DNA from 3 places in the Streptomyces sp. NPDC050997 genome. Region 2 is predicted to be linked to each of the others. Evidence: predicted binding sites of a transcription regulator. Region 2 holds the regulator's gene; each other region holds the start of a gene.
The links. Region 2 encodes HrcA, which represses chaperone genes, less so after heat shock. Its sites were predicted from a motif close to TTNGCACTCNGNNNNNCNGAGTGCNAA; they were not measured.

Region 1: groES (co-chaperone GroES) is a predicted target of HrcA. The motif match lies at 880-906, and genes of this name have one in related genera.
Region 3: groL (chaperonin GroEL) is a predicted target of HrcA. The motif match lies at 859-885, and genes of this name have one in related genera.

Annotation. Positions count from the first base shown of each region.
Region 1 is NZ_JBFAGK010000019.1:146,346-151,102, reverse strand. It holds gene AB0H86_RS33560 (polysaccharide deacetylase family protein) at 1-485, shown strand, start outside; gene groES (co-chaperone GroES) at 1,052-1,360, shown strand; gene groL (chaperonin GroEL) at 1,492-3,111, shown strand; gene AB0H86_RS33545 (ester cyclase) at 3,259-3,966, opposite strand; gene AB0H86_RS33540 (SDR family oxidoreductase) at 4,044-4,757, opposite strand, start outside.
Region 2 is NZ_JBFAGK010000005.1:262,804-267,560, reverse strand. It holds gene AB0H86_RS13935 (MBL fold metallo-hydrolase) at 1-693, opposite strand, end outside; gene hrcA (heat-inducible transcriptional repressor HrcA) at 865-1,881, shown strand; gene dnaJ (molecular chaperone DnaJ) at 1,882-3,018, shown strand; gene AB0H86_RS13920 (nitronate monooxygenase) at 3,188-4,315, shown strand; gene AB0H86_RS13915 (16S rRNA (uracil(1498)-N(3))-methyltransferase) at 4,315-4,757, shown strand, end outside.
Region 3 is NZ_JBFAGK010000020.1:146,975-151,731, forward strand. It holds gene AB0H86_RS34555 (MoaD/ThiS family protein) at 1-13, shown strand, start outside; gene AB0H86_RS34560 (cold-shock protein) at 444-650, shown strand; gene groL (chaperonin GroEL) at 1,048-2,673, shown strand; gene AB0H86_RS34570 (NADH:flavin oxidoreductase) at 2,859-3,983, shown strand; gene AB0H86_RS34575 (carboxylesterase family protein) at 4,090-4,757, shown strand, end outside.

The DNA of each region.
Region 1 (4,757 bases), on a different contig from region 2:
TCCGTGAACTGCGGCTCCCGGTCAGCATGTTCCTCACGGACAGTGTCGTCGGACCGGGGTACGGCCACTTCGCGCGTCTGCAGGCGGTCGGCGCGAGCATCCAGAACCACACCCTCGACCACGCCGCCCTGCGCGGGCTGCCCTACGCCGGCCAGCGCGCCGAGATCTGCGGCCAGCAGGACAAACTCAGGTCCCGCTTCGGCATCCGCCCCCACCTCTTCCGCCCGCCCTACGGCGCGTACGACACGACGACCCTGCGCGCGGCCACCGACTGCTCAGTCGCGGCGGTCGTCCTGTGGCGGGCGTCCATGGAGGGCGAGCGGCTGACCTTCGCGAAGGGGGAGAGCCGGCTGCGGGCGGGGGACATCGTGTCGGTGGCGTCGGGCGAGTCCGCCGCCGAGCCGCTGCGGGAGCGGACGGTACGGCTGCTGAGGGAGATCCGGGAGGCGGGCCTGACGGTGGGGAGGCTGGAGGACTACCTTTGACGCCCTCTCCTGCCCAAAGGCAGGAGATTCCGGTCCGTACCTCCCCCAGCTCTCGGCTTCGCTCGAGCAGGGGGGACCCCCATCGCGGTACCACCATGGGTTCCTGTTTCACAGGCCACCGCCGACCGGTGAGGGTCGGTCTTACACGGCCTCCGCAGGCCTGACTTCCCGCCCGTCCGGCGGTAGGTCCGACAACTCCGTTGTCGGACAAGGCGATCTTAGCCATGCCGCTGCGCCCCTCCGGGCCACTACGGGCAGGATGCCCTACACCTCCACCCTGAAGGGTGGAGCACTGGGCAAGTGTTCGGTAGCGGGAGCCCGGGCGGCAGGCGCTCCGGCACCAGGCCCGTGGACGGTGAACACCGGACCAAAACCGCGCCGCGCGCCGCACGAATTGGCACTCCGCTTGACCGAGTGCTAATCGCGGTCATAGTCTCGGACCTGGCACTCCCCACTGGAGAGTGCCAACTAGCGACGGGCAGGTCCGGCACCCGCGACGACGGATCCACCTGGTCGCCACCTCAGACAGTTAACCCCGTGAGATCTCCGAAGGGGGAGGTCGGATCGTGACGACCACCAGCTCCAAGGTTGCCATCAAGCCGCTCGAGGACCGCATTGTGGTCCAGCCGCTCGACGCTGAGCAGACCACCGCCTCTGGCCTGGTCATTCCGGACACCGCCAAGGAGAAGCCCCAGGAGGGCGTCGTCCTGGCCGTCGGTCCGGGCCGCTTCGAGAACGGCGAGCGACTTCCGCTCGACGTAAAGACCGGCGACATCGTGCTGTACAGCAAGTACGGCGGTACCGAGGTGAAGTACAACGGCGAGGAGTACCTCGTCCTCTCGGCTCGCGACGTGCTCGCGATCATCGAGAAGTAGTTCACCTCGCTTCGCTTCACCGCGAAGCACATTGCATTGAGCTGCGCCCCTGGCCCCCCGCGATCACTAGTGAGCCGGGTGCCAGGGGCGCGGCTAATTTCACCTAGATTTCCGAGAGGGCTCACGCTCCCATGGCGAAGATCCTGAAGTTCGACGAGGACGCCCGTCGCGCCCTCGAGCGCGGCGTCAACAAGCTCGCCGACACGGTCAAGGTGACGATCGGCCCCCGCGGCCGCAACGTCGTCATCGACAAGAAGTTCGGCGCTCCCACCATCACCAACGACGGCGTCACCATCGCCCGTGAGGTCGAGGTCGAGGACCCGTTCGAGAACCTCGGCGCCCAGCTGGTGAAGGAGGTGGCGACCAAGACCAACGACATCGCGGGTGACGGCACCACCACCGCCACCGTGCTCGCCCAGGCGCTCGTACGCGAGGGCCTGAAGAACGTGGCCGCGGGCGCCTCCCCGGCCGCCCTGAAGAAGGGCATCGACGCCGCGGTCAAGGCCGTGTCCGAGGAACTCCTCGCGACCGCCCGACCGATCGACGAGAAGTCCGACATCGCCGCCGTCGCCGGCCTGTCCGCCCAGGACAGCCAGGTCGGCGAGCTCATCGCCGAGGCGATGGACAAGGTCGGCAAGGACGGTGTCATCACCGTCGAGGAGTCCAACACCTTCGGTCTGGAGCTGGACTTCACCGAGGGCATGGCCTTCGACAAGGGCTACCTGTCGCCGTACTTCGTGACGGACCAGGAGCGCATGGAGGCCGTCCTCGACGACCCGTACATCCTGATCACGCAGGGCAAGGTCTCCTCCATCCAGGACCTGCTGCCGCTGCTGGAGAAGGTCATCCAGACCAACTCCTCCAAGCCGCTGCTGATCATCGCCGAGGACGTCGAGGGCGAGGCCCTCTCCACCCTCGTCGTGAACAAGATCCGTGGCACCTTCAACGCGGTCGCGGTCAAGGCTCCCGGCTTCGGTGACCGGCGCAAGGCCATGCTCCAGGACATCTCGGTCCTGACCGGCGCCACCGTCGTCGCCGAGGAGGTCGGCCTCAAGCTCGACCAGGTCGGCCTCGAGGTGCTGGGCTCCGCCCGCCGCGTCACGATCACCAAGGACGACACGACGATCGTCGACGGCGCCGGCAAGACCGAGGACGTCCACGGTCGCGTCGCCCAGATCAAGTCCGAGATCGAGAACACCGACTCCGACTGGGACCGCGAGAAGCTCTCGGAGCGCCTCGCGAAGCTGGCCGGCGGCGTGTGCGTGATCAAGGTCGGCGCCGCCACCGAGGTGGAGCTGAAGGAGAAGAAGCACCGTCTGGAGGACGCCATCTCCGCGACCCGCGCCGCGGTCGAGGAGGGCATCGTCTCCGGTGGTGGCTCCGCGCTGGTCCACGCCGTCAAGGTCCTCGAGGGCAACCTCGGCAAGACCGGCGACGAGGCCACCGGTGTCGCGGTCGTCCGCAAGGCCGCCGTCGAGCCGCTGCGCTGGATCGCCGAGAACGCCGGCCTCGAGGGTTACGTCATCACGGCCAAGGTCGCCGAGCTCGACAAGGGCCAGGGCTTCAACGCCGCCACCGGTGAGTACGGCGACCTGGTCAAGGCCGGCGTCATCGACCCGGTGAAGGTCACCCGCTCCGCCCTGGAGAACGCCGCCTCCATCGCCTCCCTGCTCCTGACGACCGAGACCCTGGTCGTCGAGAAGAAGGAAGAGGAAGAGCCGGCTGCCGGGGGCCACGGTCACTCCCACTGAGGACCCCGCTCGCAGAGGGCCCCGTTCCGCACTCAGGTGCCGGAACGGGGCCCTTCCCCTTCGCGGGTCACGGTGCCCTGCCGGGACCGTCGTCCCTCGGCGGCGGTCCCCGAGTCTCCCTGCGGGGTGCAGGACCTTCGCGTCGAGCTACCTCTCCAATGCGTCCAGCGCACCCAGCTGCTGCATCAGGCCCAGCTGGTCGTGTTGCCACCAGGTCTCTGCGATCTTCCCGTCAGGCGCGAACCGGAACGTGGTCGTCCCGGTCATCGTGACCCGCTTTCCGGTGGCGGGAATCCCCATGAAGTCCGCCTTGTGGGTGGCGTTCCAGGTCCACCGTGCGCAGGCCCGGTCGCCCTGGGTGATCAGGTCGTCGACCGTGAACACGAAGTCGAAGGCGGCCCGCCACATCCGGAACTCGGCGCGGGCGGAGTCCAGCCCGATCATGTCCTGCGGGTTGATCGGATTGTGGCTGTGGATGTCCTCCCGGAGCAGGTCGTTCATCGGGGGCAGATCGCCGGCGGTCGCCAGCGCCTCGAAGAACCGCCGCGCGTTCGCCGCGTACAACTGCTCGTCCCGCACCACTTCCAGGTCCGTGAACGTCGGCCTCTCCTCGCACAGGGCGACCATCTCCCGGAAGATCCGGTCGGTCTCCGGCAGTCCGGAGTTCCGCATCGCCTCCTCGTAGGAGGGGAACTCCACGATCTCGATGAGGTGCGACGCGTCGGCGCGGTCCTTGCCGACCAGCGCGTGCGTCGCGGTCCGCTTCCCCTTGGTCTGCTCGACCCATGTGTCCAGCAGCCGGTCCACCTCGTCGAACCGGCTGGTCCTGCAATCGATGAGCTGTACGAACGTCATGACGTCGCCTCCGGCCCCCCTGGGCACGGTTTCCGTCCCGACAATTGTCCCACCGGAGGGGCGACGTCACCCGCCCGCTACTGAGGCCCGTACTTACGCCCCGTCTTCGAGGAGATCCCGCCCAGCAGCGAGCGCGGCGTCACCTTCACCAGCCCCATCAGCGCCTTGTACCTCGGGTCCGGAATCGACAACGACTTGCCGCGCGCCAGATCCGCCAGCGCCGCCGCCACCAGCTTGTCCGCGTCCAGCCACATCCAGCCCGGGATGTTGTCCGTCCCCATCCCGGCCCGCTCGTGGAACTCCGTGCGCACGAACCCCGGGCACAGCGCCATCAGCCGCACCCCGCTGCCCGCCATGTCCCTCGCCGCGCCCTGCGTGAACTGCACGACCCACGCCTTGGACGCCCCGTACGTCCCGCGCGGCACGAACGCCGCCACCGAGGCGACGTTGACGACACCCCCGCGCCCCCGCTCCCGCATCGCCTCGGTCGCCGCCGACGTCAGCCGCAGCACCGCCTCGCAGTGCACCTTGAGCATGGTCAGCTCTTCGGCCATGGGTACGTCGAGATAGCGGCCCTTGCTGCCGAAGCCCGCGTTGTTGATCAGCAGGTCGACAGGGTTCTTGCGGTCGCCGAGCCGGGCGGCCACCGCCTCGATGCCGTCGTCCGTCGCCAGGTCGGCGGTGAGGACCCCCGCCTCGATGCCGTGCCGGTCGTGCAGTTCGGTCGCCTGTTCCCGCAGTCGCTTGGTGTCCCGGGCGACCAGGACGAGGTTGTGCCCGTCCGATGCCAG
Region 2 (4,757 bases):
CTGGGCCCGTACGAACCCCGCGTCCACCACCGCTCCGTGACCGGGCACGTACCGCGCGTCCTCGCCGCCCAGCTCCAGCAGCCGGTCCAGCGCGGCCGGCCAGTGCGACGGTACGGCGTCCGGGCCCGCCTGGGGCTCGCCGGACTCCTCGACCAGGTCGCCGCAGAAGACCACCCCGGGTGAGCCCGGCACCAGGACCGCGAGATCGTGGGCGGTGTGGCCGGGGCCCACGTTCGCCAGCAGGACCTGCCGGCCGCCGCCCAGGTCGAGGGTCCACTCGCCGGAGACCCGGTGCCGGGGCACCACCAGGGCGTCGACCGCCTCGTCCGCCGAGGAGGCCGCCAGGCCGTGGTGGACCGCGTCCGCCCGCAGCCCCTCGCGAGCGGACCGCCCCTCGAACACCGTGTCGATGCCCACCGGGCCGAACACCTCCACCCCCGCGAACGCCGCCGCGCCGAACACGTGGTCGAAGTGGGGGTGGGTCAGCGCGAGATGAGTCACACGGTGACCGGCGAGCTCCTCCGCCCCCGCCCGCAGCCGGGCACCCTCCTGGAGGCTCGACCCGGCGTCGATCACCAGGGCGCTGCCCTCGCCGACGACCAGCCCCACCGTGCAGTCCCAGCCAGGGAGCCGGCACCGCCCGACCCCGGCCGAAACCCGCTCCCATCCCAGCTCTTCCCAAGTCACCGTCATACGGCGACGCTAACCAGAACGGCACGTCCGGGCACGGCCTCGTGGGACCGGCCTTGCCCGGTGCGTACCTCACGGCCGTACACTGGGCCGGGGAACGCTGGCACTCGGATATGACGAGTGCCAGGCCAGGCACCCAGGGGACTGGGGGACGACTTCTGGAGGTGTGCGCGGATGCTGAGTGAACGCAGGCTCCAGGTGCTGCGCGCCATCGTCCAGGACTACGTCGGCACCGAGGAGCCCGTAGGGTCCAAGGCGCTCACCGAGCGGCACAATCTCGGTGTCTCCCCGGCGACGGTCCGCAACGACATGGCCGCCCTGGAGGACGAGGGGTTCATCGCCCAGCCGCACACCAGCGCCGGGCGGATTCCCACCGACAAGGGGTACCGGCTGTTCGTCGACAAGCTGGCCGGGGTCAAGCCGATGACCGGGCCGGAACGGCGCGCCATCCAGAACTTCCTCGACGGCGCCGTCGACCTCGACGACGTCGTGGCGCGGACCGTGCGGCTGCTCGCGCAGCTGACTCGGCAGGTCGCCGTCGTGCAGTACCCCTCGCTGACCCGTTCGACCGTGCGGCACGTCGAGCTGCTGTCACTCGCGCCCGCGCGTGTGATGCTCGTGCTGATCACGGACACCGGGCGGGTCGAGCAGCGGATGGTCGACTGCCCGGCGCCGTTCGGCGAGAGCCCGCTCGCGGATCTGCGGGCGCGGCTCAACAGCCGGATCGCGGGCCGTCGTTTCGCCGACGTCCCGCATCTGGTGGAGGATCTGCCGGAGGCCTTCGACGTCGAGGACCGCGGCACGGTCGCGACGGTGCTCTCCACCCTCCTGGAGACGCTCGTCGAGGAGAACGAGGAGCGGCTGATGATCGGCGGCACCGCCAATCTGACCCGCTTCGGGCATGACTTTCCCCTCACCATCCGACCCGTCCTGGAAGCGCTGGAGGAGCAGGTCGTGCTTCTCAAGTTGCTTGGCGAGGCGGGGGATTCGGGCATGACCGTACGGATCGGTCATGAGAACGCCTATGAGGGACTCAACTCCACTTCTGTGGTCTCGGTCGGTTACGGTTCGGGCGGCGAGGCAGTAGCCAAGCTCGGCGTGGTCGGACCGACCCGCATGGATTACCCGGGAACGATGGGAGCGGTACGCGCAGTGGCACGGTACGTCGGACAGATCCTGGCGGAGTCGTAAGTGGCCACGGACTACTACGCCGTTCTAGGCGTGCGCCGCGACGCGTCGCAGGAAGAGATCAAGAAGGCCTTCCGGCGGCTCGCACGCGAGCTGCACCCGGACGTCAATCCGGATCCGAAGACCCAGGAGCGGTTCAAGGAGATCAACGCCGCTTACGAGGTGCTGTCGGACCCGCAGAAGAAGCAGGTCTACGACCTCGGCGGTGACCCGCTCTCGCAGGCGGGCGGCGGTGGCGCGGGCGGCTTCGGCGCCGGCGGTTTCGGCAACTTCTCGGACATCATGGACGCGTTCTTCGGTACGGCGTCGCAGCGCGGTCCGCGCTCGCGCACCCGGCGCGGCCAGGACGCGATGATCCGGCTGGAGATCGAGCTGGACGAGGCGGCCTTCGGCACCACGAAGGACATCCAGGTCGACACGGCGATCGTCTGCGTCACCTGCAGTGGTGAGGGCGCGGCGCCGGGCACGACCGCCCAGACGTGTGACATGTGCCGCGGCCGCGGTGAGGTGTCGCAGGTGACCCGGTCCTTCCTGGGCCAGGTCATGACCTCGCGCCCCTGCCCGCAGTGTCAGGGCTTCGGCACGGTCGTCCCGACGCCGTGCCCGGAGTGCGCCGGCGACGGCCGAGTCCGTTCGCGTCGCACCCTGACGGTCAAGATCCCCGCCGGTGTCGACAACGGCACCCGGATCCAGCTCGCGGGCGAGGGCGAGGTCGGACCCGGTGGCGGTCCCGCCGGCGACCTGTACGTCGAGATCCACGAGATGCCGCACTCGCAGTTCCAGCGCCGGGGCGACGACCTGCACTGCACGGTCACCCTCCCGATGACGGCGGCCTCCCTGGGCACCAAGGTCCCGCTGGAGACGCTGGACGGCCTGGAGGAGGTCGACATCCGGCCCGGCACCCAGTCCGGCCAGTCGATCCCGCTGCACGCGCGCGGTGTCACGCACCTGCGCGGCGGCGGTCGCGGCGACCTCATCGTGCACGTCGAGGTGCAGACCCCGTCCAAGCTCGACCCGGAACAGGAACGGCTGCTGCGCGAGCTCGCCAAGCTGAGGGGCGAGGAGCGCCCGACGGGGCAGTTCCAGCCGGGGCAGCAGGGGTTGTTCTCCCGGCTGAAGGACGCGTTCAACGGTCGCTGAGGACACCCGCCGCCGGGCTGCGCCGGGCTGGATTCGACGGGCGTCAAGGGCCCCTCCGAGGGGCCCTTGGGGCACCGTCCAAGGGCCCTGACATTCGGAGATGCCGTCGGCCTATGCCGGGCGGAAGGCCGGATTCGGACTTGTTCGGAGGACGTGACAACATGCCGTCATGTCCTCCGCGCTGACCGATCTCTTCCCATACCCGATCGTGCAGGCCCCCATGGCGGGCGGCGTCTCCGTACCGACGCTCGCAGCCGCCGTGTGCGAGGCCGGCGGGCTCGGGTTCCTCGCTGCCGGGTACAAGACGGCCGACGGCCTGTACCAGGAGATCAAGCAGCTGCGGAGCCTCACGACCCGCCCCTTCGGCGTGAACCTCTTCCTGCCGCAGCCGGAGTACCCCGGTGCAAGCACCGGCTCCACTGGAGCGGCTAGCGCCGCGCCCGCCAATGCCGCCGCGGTCGACGTCTACGCCCACCAGCTGGCCGGCGAGGCCGTCTGGTACGAGACGGAGCTCGGCGACAAGGACAGCGGCCGCGACGACGGCTACGAAGCCAAGCTCGCGGTGTTGCTCGACAACCCGGTACCGGTGGTCTCCTTCCACTTCGGCGTCCCCAGCTCCGACGTCCTGGACTCGTTGCGCCGGGCAGGCACCTTCACCCTGGTCACGGCGACCACCGCCGAGGAGGCCTTCGCCGTCGAACGGGCCGGCGCCGACGCGGTGATCGCGCAGGGCGTGGAGGCGGGCGGCCACCAGGGCACCCACCGGGACACCCCGGAGACCGACGGCTCCGGCATCGGCCTGCTGTCGCTGGTCGCCCAGATCCGCGAGACCGTACGGATCCCGATCGTCGCGGCCGGCGGCATCATGCGCGGCAGCCAGATCGCCGCCGTACTCGCCGCGGGCGCCGCCGCGGCCCAGCTCGGCACGGCGTTCCTCGCCACCGCCGAGTCCGGCGCGAACGCCGTCCACAAGCACGCGCTGACCAACCCCCTGTTCGTCCGCACGGAGTTGACCCGCGCCTTCTCCGGCCGGCCGGCCCGCGGCCTGGTCAACCGCTTCCTGCGCGAGCACGGTCCGTACGCGCCCCCCGCCTACCCGGAGATCCACCACCTCACCTCGCCGCTGCGCAAGGCGGCCGCCAAGGCAGGCGACGCGCAGGGCATGGCGCTGTGGGCGGGACAGGGCCACCGGATGGCACGCGAACTGCCCGCGGGGCAGCTGGTGGAGGTGCTGGTCGCCGAACTGGCCGCCGCGAAGACGGCGTTGTCGTCCCGCCCGGCCACGGGTGACATCTGATGACCGCGCCGGTGTTCGTGCTCGACCCGCTCCACATTCCGGACTTCAGTGGCGGAGAGCTCGTCCTCGACGGCCCGGAGGGACGGCACGCCGTCTCCGTGAAGCGGCTGCGGCCCGGCGAGGACGTCGTCCTCACGGACGGGCGTGGGCGCTGGATCGAGGGTGTCGTCAAAGCCGCCGAGGGCAAGGACCGGTTGGTCGTCTGTGACCTGGAGAGCCTCCAGGAGGAGCCGCCGGAGCAGCCGCGCGTCACCGTCGTCCAGGCGCTGCCCAAGGGCGACCGGGGCGAGTTGGCCGTCGAGACCATGACCGAGACCGGTGTCGACGCGATCGTGCCCTGGACCGCGTCCCGGTGCATCACGCAGTGGAAGGGCGACCGCGGTGTGAAGGCGCTCGCCAAGTGGCGTGCCACCGCCCGCGAGGCCGGCAAGCAGTCCCGCCG
Region 3 (4,757 bases), on a different contig from region 2:
CGCCGGCGGCTGATCATTACCTTCGGTAACATCAGTTACCGAGCGTTCATCGAATTGCCCCCTCCGTGAGAGAAGCGGAGGGGGCAATTCAATGTGGTTGAGCGCGGTACAGTTGGGGAACGCGCTGCCCCATCACAGGTCGGCAGCCCTTGTTTCTGCCTTACGCCCGACAAGATGTAGCCAAAGTGTGCGCCTCTTTCGTGGCTTTTGTGCTCTTTGTGTGGCCCGACTTGCCCTGAATTCGGGCGAATTCTCACCACATTCCGGATCGCGTGCGTCCTGAATTCTCGTCCGATTGACCTGTTGCAGACGGCAGTTGGGCAGATACATTCGGCCGCGGTCGACGCGTTCCGGCGCACGCCCCCAATCATGTGGGGGGTGAGGTCTGACCCGGATCCATGAAGTGTGGGTCTGTGCAAGGGCCAGTAATAGGGGAGTTAGGCATGGCTCAGGGCACCGTCAAGTGGTTCAACGCGGAGAAGGGGTACGGCTTCATCGCGGTCGACGGTGGTGCGGATGTTTTCGTCCACTACAGCGCCATCCAGATGGACGGGTACCGCACCCTGGAAGAGGGGCAGCGGGTCGATTTCGAGATCTCGCAGGGTCAGAAGGGGCCGCAGGCGGACATGGTTCGTCTGGCGACCGGCTGAATCGCGCCGGGTAAAGCAGCGACGTTCTTCTGTTCTTCTTCGAAGGGCTCGCACCTCTCACGGGGTGTGGGCCCTTCGGTGTGTCCGGGGTGCGAGGGGTGCGAGCGATGTGTCCGGGGCACGTGCCCCCGAGGTGTCCCGGGGGCACGGCGGCCGTGCCAGGGGCGCGGCGACGGGACGCTGTTCACCTGCGGATCCCTCCGAGGCGCTTGCACTCGGCATGGGCGAGTGCTAATCATTGGCGTTAGCACTCTGAAGGTGAGAGTGACAAGAAGGACCGAGTCGGTGAGGCCCGCAGGCCAGGTGGGGCAAGGAACCACGAGGCATGCGAGCCGTCCGTCGCGGGCGCGGGCGCGGTCCGAAGGAATCACCCCCAGTCCTGGAGGGACCACTTCACATGGCCAAGATCATCGCGTTCGACGAGGAGGCACGGCGCGGCCTCGAGCGCGGCATGAACCAGCTCGCGGACGCCGTCAAGGTGACGCTCGGCCCCAAGGGTCGCAACGTCGTCCTCGAGAAGAAGTGGGGCGCCCCCACGATCACCAACGATGGTGTTTCCATCGCCAAGGAGATCGAGCTCGAGGACCCGTACGAGAAGATCGGCGCCGAGCTGGTCAAGGAAGTCGCCAAGAAGACGGACGACGTCGCTGGTGACGGTACGACCACGGCGACCGTTCTCGCCCAGGCCCTCGTCAAGGAAGGCCTGCGCAACGTAGCCGCCGGCGCCAACCCGATGGCCCTCAAGCGCGGTATCGAGAAGGCCGTCGAGGCCGTCTCCGGTGCCCTGCTCGAGCAGGCCAAGGATGTCGAGACCAAGGAGCAGATCGCCTCCACGGCCTCCATCTCCGCCGCCGACACCCAGATCGGCGAGCTCATCGCCGAGGCCATGGACAAGGTCGGCAAGGAAGGCGTCATCACCGTCGAGGAGTCCCAGACCTTCGGTCTGGAGCTCGAGCTCACCGAGGGTATGCGCTTCGACAAGGGCTACATCTCGGCGTACTTCGCCACCGACATGGAGCGTATGGAGGCGTCGCTCGACGACCCGTACATCCTGATCGCCAACTCCAAGATCGGCTCGGTCAAGGACCTGCTGCCGCTCCTGGAGAAGGTCATGCAGTCGGGCAAGCCGCTGCTGATCATCGCCGAGGACGTCGAGGGCGAGGCCCTGTCGACCCTGGTCGTCAACAAGATCCGTGGCACCTTCAAGTCCGTCGCCGTCAAGGCCCCGGGCTTCGGCGACCGCCGCAAGGCGATGCTGAACGACATCGCCATCCTCACCGGCGGCGAGGTCATCTCCGAGGAGGTCGGTCTCAAGCTCGAGAACACCTCCATCGACCTCCTGGGCAAGGCCCGCAAGGTCGTCATCACCAAGGACGAGACCACCATCGTCGACGGTGCCGGCTCCTCCGACCAGGTCCAGGGCCGGGTCAACCAGATCCGCGCCGAGATCGAGAACAGCGACTCGGACTACGACCGCGAGAAGCTGCAGGAGCGCCTGGCGAAGCTCGCCGGCGGTGTCGCGGTCATCAAGGCCGGCGCCGCCACCGAGGTGGAGCTCAAGGAGCGCAAGCACCGCATCGAGGACGCCGTTCGCAACGCGAAGGCGGCCGTCGAAGAGGGCATCGTCGCCGGTGGTGGCGTGGCCCTGCTGCAGGCCTCCTCGGTCTTCGAGAAGCTGGACCTTGAGGGTGACGAGCTGACCGGCGCCAACGCCGTGAAGCTGGCCCTGGAGGCCCCGCTCAAGCAGATCGCCGTCAACGGTGGTCTCGAGGGTGGCGTCATCGTCGAGAAGGTGCGCAACCTGCCCGTCGGTCACGGCCTGAACGCCGCGACCGGTGAGTACGTCGACATGATCGCCGAAGGCATCATCGACCCGGCGAAGGTGACCCGTTCCGCGCTGCAGAACGCCGCCTCCATCGCCGCGCTCTTCCTCACCACCGAGGCCGTCATCGCCGACAAGCCGGAGAAGGCGGGCGCTGCCCCGGCCGGCGGCGGCATGCCGGGCGGTGACATGGACTTCTGATCGACCTGAGGGTTGATCAACCGTCCTTGACCGAGGGCGGCACTCCCTGGAGACAGGGGGTGCCGCCCTCGGGCGTGTTCGGGGTCACAACGCGGGCGGAATGCCGGGGCGGGTGTGGTGGTTGACGCCTACGCGCTGTATATGCGCATGCACATACCACCCGGTCCACCCCGAGGAGCCCCCACGTGACCGTCGCCGCCTCCGCCTCTCGCGCGGCCGAAGTCCTGTCCCGGCCTGTTTCCCTCAACGGCCTGACCGTCCCCAACCGCATCGCGATGGCTCCGATGACCCGGGCATTCTCCCCGGGCGGCATCCCGGGCGCGGACGTGGCGTCGTACTACGCGCGCCGGGCCGCCGCGGGCGTCGGCCTGATCGTCACCGAGGGCACGTACGTCGGTCACGCGTCGGCCGGATCGAGCGACAGCATCCCGCGCTTCCACGGCGAGGAGCAGCTCGCGGGCTGGGCGAAGGTCGCCGAGGCGGTGCACGCGGCGGGCGGCACGATCGTCCCGCAGCTGTGGCACATCGGCATGGTGCGCGAGCAGGGCCAGCCGCCCTACGCGGACGCCCCCGCCGTCGGCCCCTCCGGACTGCGCCTCGGCGCCGACGACGTCACCGGCAAGGCGATGACGCAGCGGGACCTCGACGATGTCATCGGCGCGTTCGCCGAGGCCGCGGCCGCCGCCGAGCGGATCGGCTTCGACGGCGTGGAACTGCACGGCGCCCACGGCTACCTCATCGACCAGTTCCTGTGGGCGGGCACCAACCGCCGTACGGACGCCTACGGCGGTGACCCGCTGGCCCGGGCGAAGTTCGCCGAGGAGATCGTGGCGGCGGTCCGCGAGACCGTCTCGCCCGAGTTCCCGATCATCTTCCGCTACTCCCAGTGGAAGCAGGACGTGTACCGGGCGCGCCTCGCCGAGACCCCCGAGGCGCTGGAGGCCATCCTCGCCCCGCTCGCCGCGGCCGGCGTCGACGCCTTCCACGCCTCCACCCGCCGCTACTGGCTCCCCGAGTTCGACGGCTCGGACCTCAACCTGGCCGGCTGGACCAAGAAGCTCACCGGCAAGCCCGCCATCACCGTCGGCTCGGTCGGCCTCGACGGCGACTTCCACAAGGGCTTCCAGGGCGAGGGCGCTCCGCTGAGGGGCATCGACGACCTCCTCGACCGCCTGGAGTCCGACGAGTTCGACCTGATCGCCGTGGGCCGCGCCCTGCTCCAGGACCCCGAGTGGGCCGCGAAGGTCCTCGCCGACCGCTTCGACGAGCTGAAGCCCTACGACGCGGCGGCGCTGGCGACGCTCAGCTGAGCCACCCCGACTCCGGCGCGGAGCCTGGGGCCTGGGTGACAAAGTCATGGGCGACGGCAATGATTCCGGTGAGCAACCATCGACCTGACGGCGAGGAGCGCCCACCGTGACGACAACCGAGGCCCGAAACCCAGAGGTCCGCACCGCGGGGGGTGCGGTGCGCGGGCGCCCGGAGGACGGGCTGACCGTCTTCCGCGGCATCCCGTTCGCCGCCCCGCCGGTCGGCGAGGCACGGTTCCAGGCGCCGCGCCCGGCCGAGGCGTGGGACGGCACCCGGGACGCGTACGCCTTCGGCCCGCCGCCCCCGCAGGACGCCGGGGGCCTCGGCGAAGGCGTCGGGCCGAAGGTGCCCCTGGGCGACGACTGGCTCACGGTCAACGTCTGGACGCCCGACCCGGATCCGGCCGCCCACCGCCCGGTCATGGTGTGGATCTACGGCGGCGCCTACAAGCTCGGCCACACCGGCAGCCCCGGCTACGACGCCCACCGCATCGCGCGGGACGGCGATGTCGTGGTCGTCACCCTCAACTACCGCGTCGGCATCGAGGGCTTCGCCCGCATCGAGGGGGCGCCCGCCAACCGAGGTCTGCTCGACCAGGTCGCCGCGCTGGAGTGGGTACGGGACAACATCACGGCGTTCGGCGGCGACCCCGGCCAGGTGACCGTCTTCGGCGAGTCGGCCGGTGCCGGATCGGTGGCGGCGCTGCTCGCGATGCCGGCCGCGTCCGGACTGTTCCGGCGGGCCATCGCCCAGAGCGTGCCGGGCACCTACTT